2 regions of the Cupriavidus sp. TMH.W2 genome follow, and region 2 is predicted to be linked to the other one. Evidence: riboswitches for the same ligand, from Rfam matches in the RefSeq annotation. Region 2 holds a riboswitch; the other holds the start of a gene.
The links. Region 2 has a riboswitch for glycine ahead of ACREYQ_RS20170 (D-amino acid dehydrogenase). Riboswitches for the same ligand answer to the same signal wherever they lie in the genome.
Positions count from the first base shown of each region.

Region 1: another riboswitch for glycine. It lies ahead of gcvT (glycine cleavage system aminomethyltransferase GcvT); the one in region 2 lies ahead of ACREYQ_RS20170 (D-amino acid dehydrogenase).

Region 1 is NZ_CP193792.1:3,646,762-3,649,147, reverse strand. Features, by position in the region: gene gcvH (glycine cleavage system protein GcvH) at 1-109, opposite strand, end outside; gene gcvT (glycine cleavage system aminomethyltransferase GcvT) at 198-1,325, opposite strand; glycine riboswitch at 1,420-1,545, opposite strand; glycine riboswitch at 1,567-1,654, opposite strand; gene ACREYQ_RS16860 (glycine zipper 2TM domain-containing protein) at 1,732-1,965, opposite strand; gene ACREYQ_RS16855 (UvrD-helicase domain-containing protein) at 2,249-2,386, shown strand, end outside.
Region 2 is NZ_CP193793.1:566,871-569,256, reverse strand. Features, by position in the region: gene ACREYQ_RS20175 (TonB-dependent receptor) at 1-918, opposite strand, end outside; glycine riboswitch at 1,076-1,174, shown strand; glycine riboswitch at 1,175-1,293, shown strand; gene ACREYQ_RS20170 (D-amino acid dehydrogenase) at 1,350-2,386, shown strand, end outside.

The DNA.
Region 1 (2,386 bases), on a different replicon from region 2:
CCAGCGCGTCCTGGGCGTGGTCGGTGATGCCGATGGTGAGCGTGCCGTCGGCTTCGACGCGTACCCACTCATGCGACTCGGTGTACTTGAGGTCAGCGGGGAAATTCATGGAGGTTCTCCGGATGCAGATTTGTTTCTTGTTGGGTGATGCCTGCCCGGCAAGCGCCGGCAGGCGAGGGCGACCGTTGGTATGAGCTTCAGCTCACGAGTGCCTTGCCATTGCGCACAAACGGCAGTTTAACCACAGTCGCGTTGAGTTTGCGGTCGCGGATCTCCACCTGCACCGTATCGCCCACGGCGACCTCCTTCGGCAGGCGGGCAAAGGCGATCGACTGGGACAGCGACGGGCTGAAGGTGCCGCTGGTGATTTCGCCGTCACCGGCCGGGGTGACCACCTTTTGGTGGGCGCGCAGCACGCCCCCCTTGTCACGCAGGATCAGGCCAAGGAATTGCTGGCGCGATCCGGCCGCGGCCAGCGCCGCCTTGCCGGTGAAGTCGCGCTCGCTCTGCAGGTCCACCGTCCAGGCCAGGCCCGCGTCCAGCGGCGAGGTGTTGATATCCATGTCCTGGCCGTACAGGTTCATGCCGGCTTCCAGGCGCAGCGTGTCGCGCGCGCCCAGGCCGGCCGGGCGCACGCCGGCCGCGTTCAGCTTTTCCCAGACGGCGGCCACGTTTTCCGCCGGCACCACCAGTTCGAAGCCGTCTTCGCCGGTGTAGCCGGTGCGCGCGACCATGATCTCGCCGATGGCGGGGTCCTGGACCACGGCGGCGTTGAAGGGCTTGAGCGCGTCCGAAGGCTGGGTCGAGGGGAAGGTGCTCCACACTTTGGCGCGGGCGTTGGGGCCCTGCACGGCGACGATGGCCAGCGGCTGCACGCCTGCGGGCGCAACGTCTTCACGGCGCGGGGTGATGGTCACGCCGCTGCCGGTGGCTTCGTTGCGCGCGCGGATCCATGCGATGTCGCCCAGCGCGGTGCTGGCGTTGACGACCAGGCGGAAGCGGTCTTCGGCAAAGAAGTAGACGATCAGGTCGTCGATCACGCCGCCTTTTTCATCCAGCATGCAGGCGTAGAGCGCCTTGCCCGGCGTCTGCAGCTTGTCGACATTGTTGGCCAGCAGGCCGCGCAGGAAACTGCGGGTATTGGCGCCGTTGAGATCGACCACGCACATGTGCGACACGTCGAACATGCCGGCGTCGCTGCGCACGGCATTGTGCTCTTCGATCTGGGAGCCGTAGTTGACCGGCATGTCCCAGCCGCCGAAGTCGACCATGCGGGCGCCGAGGGCGCGGTGGATAGCGTTGAGGGGCGTGGCCTGGAGCGTCATGGGATCCTCGGGGGCAATCTCGGTTTGCGAAAACGAAAAAGGGCCATCCGCCGCAACGCTCGCCACGCCCGTGGCGTGGCAATCCGCTGCGGCGGATGACCCCTCTGTCCTCGATACCTGAGAGATTACAAGGCGGATCCTGGCGGAACCGGTCCTCGTGCGCCCCTTCGGTGGGCACGCTCGCCACGAATGGCGGGTGCCGCTCTCCAGAGTGCGGCATGCATTGTGTGCATGTTGCATGCCGATCCGACCGGTCCGTGGTGCCTGAGAGTTTTCGGGTGATACCCCTTCGGCGGCGCAGTCGATGCGCGCTCTCCCGGTCGGATGCGCGCAATGTACGGGAGGCCCCGGGCTTTGTCAAACCGGCCGCGCCGGCCGGGCGCCGGTGCCCGGCGGCACGCGCTGCTTACTTGTGGTGACGGTTGTCGTCGGTCACCACATTGCCGATCACACCGCCGACGGCCGCACCGCCGAGCGTGCCCAGCGCACTGCCATTGGTCAGCACGGCGCCGCCAACGGCACCCGCGCCCGCGCCGATCGCCGTGTTGCGCTGCTTGGGCGTCATGTCCGCACAGCCCGCGAAGGCCGCGACCGTCACGCCGACCAGTGTCACCTTGGTCAAAGTCTGCAGGGTTTTCATTATTGGCTCCGATGTGATGATATGTGCATGTCCGCGCGGCCTCGGAGGCCAGGGGGACACGTTAGTTAGAACCTTGCATTGCGCGATCGGCTCCGGGCTTTACGAAGTGTTACGCCGGTGACACAAGCAGTTGCGTCAATGCGGTTTGCGCTGACTGACCTGCCGCGGCCAGCGTGTTAACATCAATAGCTTTGCCGCCGTTCCCGTCTCAGTGGTGCCGGCGTATCCCGCCTGGCGTTCCCGCTTTTCTGCTGATTTCCCTGCTTCCTACCGCATTCCACGCATGACCCACGGCCTCAATTCCGCCCAATCCGAAGCCGTCCGCTACCTGGACGGCCCTTGCCTGGTGCTGGCCGGGGCGGGCTCGGGCAAGACCCGGGTGATCACGCAGAAGATCGCGCATCTGATCGAGGACAAGGGC
Region 2 (2,386 bases):
CGTATTGGTGATGTCGTAGCCGAGCTTGAGCTTGAACTGGTCCTGCACCGTGTGCGTGACGCCCTCGCTGTTCACGCCCATCACCACGCGGTCGCGGCCGGTCTGGTCCTGGTCGAAGAAGGCGCCGGTGACCGGCCTGTCTGTTGCGCCGGCGGGCCGGGTCGAGCGGGACGCGGTATAGAAGCTCAGCGGCTGGCTCTTGCTGTCCTGCCGGTCGACGCTGACCAGCCACGAGAACGGGCCAACGCGGTCGCCCACATAGGCGTTGGCGTGGACCCCGTTGAAGTTGTCGTGCGTGCCGTACAGGCTGAAGCGCTGCGTGAACAGCTGCACGCTGGCGTCACCCTCGAACTTCTGCGGCGTGCGCGTGGTGATCAGCACCGTCGCGCCGAGCGAGTTGCCGGGATACAGGGCCGAATACGGGCCGTACAGCACGTCCATGCGCTCGATCTCGGCGGCATTGACCAGCGACCAGCGCGGCGGGAAGCCGAAGTCCGAGCCCAGCAGGTTGGACAGGAGCAGGCCGTCGGCATAGACCAGCCCCCGCGCCGACTGGCGCGAGCTGGTGCTGCGCACCGAGATGATCGAGTTCATATCGCCGATAAAGCGCTTGCGTACGGCGAGGTTGGGCGCGTATTTGAGGGCGTCTTCCGTATTGACCACGTTGAAGTCGGCCATGCGGGTGCTGCTGATGCCGTAGGCTGGCGAGGGCGTGTTGGGTGGTACGGCCGGCGTCTCGCCGCGCTCTGATTTTGCCGAGACCACCACCTCCTGCAAGGGCTCGGGCGCGTCCACCGCCTGGGCGGCGGCAACGCCGGGGCCCATCAGCACCGCCGAAACGGCGACTGCAATACGATTCTTCTTCACTGGAAAACCTTGTTGTCGTCTTTTTTGGCTTGCTCCTCCTGTGCGCAGCATCAGGCGCTTCTCTCCGAGAGCGAGCGCTGACATTTTATGGGGCATGGGAAACCAGGCCGATGCGGCATAGCGACGCGGACGGCAGGATCGCCTCAGCGTTAACCCGTATATCCAATATCAGGCCTTGTCACTACATTGCCCGGATTGGCGTCAAGCCGATGTGATGCAGGGAGAGACTGTCGCGGCGCCCGCCGCCGACAGCGCCGAAGGAGCAACCGCCCCGGAAACTCTCAGGCAAAAGGACCGGCATCACCCGTCAGTGCACTCTGAAGAATGCCGGACGCTATCGTCCGCCGGCATACCGAAGGAGCAAGCGCGCCCCGCCCCTGCGGCCGGGTGTCGTGAATCTCTCAGGTCCAGAACAGAGGGGGCGTCCGCCACGCATATTGCGTCCGGGCTCCCACCATCGACGTTCCTGGAACCTGCAGATCATGAAATCAATCGCTGTCATCGGCGGTGGCATCACGGGTGTCACCACGGCCTACGCGTTGGCCCGGCGCGGATTCTCCGTCACGCTGTTCGAACGGCACCGCTATGCCGCCATGGAGACCTCGTTCGCCAATGGCGGGCAGCTGTCGGCCTCCAACGCAGAGGTCTGGACCCACTGGTCCACCATCGTCAAGGGCATGAAATGGATGCTGCGCAACGATGCCCCGCTGCTGGTCAATCCCCGGCCCAGCTGGCACAAGCTGTCCTGGTTTGCCGAGTTCATCGCTTCGATCCCCCACTACCGCCGCAACACCGTCGAGACCGCGCGCCTGGCCATCGCCGCGCGTGAGCACCTGTTTGCCTGGGCGGCGCAGGAAGGCATCGACTTCGACCTGAAGCAGGAAGGCATCCTCCATATCTACCGCGACAAAGCCGGTTTCGAGCATGCCGGCCGGGTCTCGGCGCTGCTGGCGCAGGGCGGGCTGGAGCGGCGCGCCGTGACACCCGAGGAGATGCGCGCGATCGAGCCGACGCTAGCGGGGTCGTACTACGGCGGCTATTTCACCGAGAGCGATTCGACCGGGGACATCCACAAGTTCACCAGCGGCCTGGCCGCGGCCATCGACCGGCTGGGCGTGCGCTGCCTCTATGGCCAGGATGTGTGCGCGGTGAAGACCGACGGCCGGCGCGCCACCGTGACCGTGCAGGACGGCGCCGACACGGCCAGCTCCAGCTTCGACGGCGCCGTGATCTGCGCCGGCACCGCCAGCCGCGCGCTGGCCGCGGGGCTGGGCGACCGCGTCAACATCTATCCGGTCAAGGGCTACTCGATCACGGTCAACCTGACCGACGAAGCCAGCCGCGCCGCGGCACCGGTGGTGAGCCTGCTCGACGACGAAACCAAGTTGGTCACCAGCCGCCTGGGCGCCGACCGCTTCCGCGTGGCCGGCACTGCCGAGTTCAATGGCTACAACCGCGATATCCGCGCCGACCGCATCCGCCCGCTGGTGGAATGGGTGCAGCAATGCTTCCCCGGCGT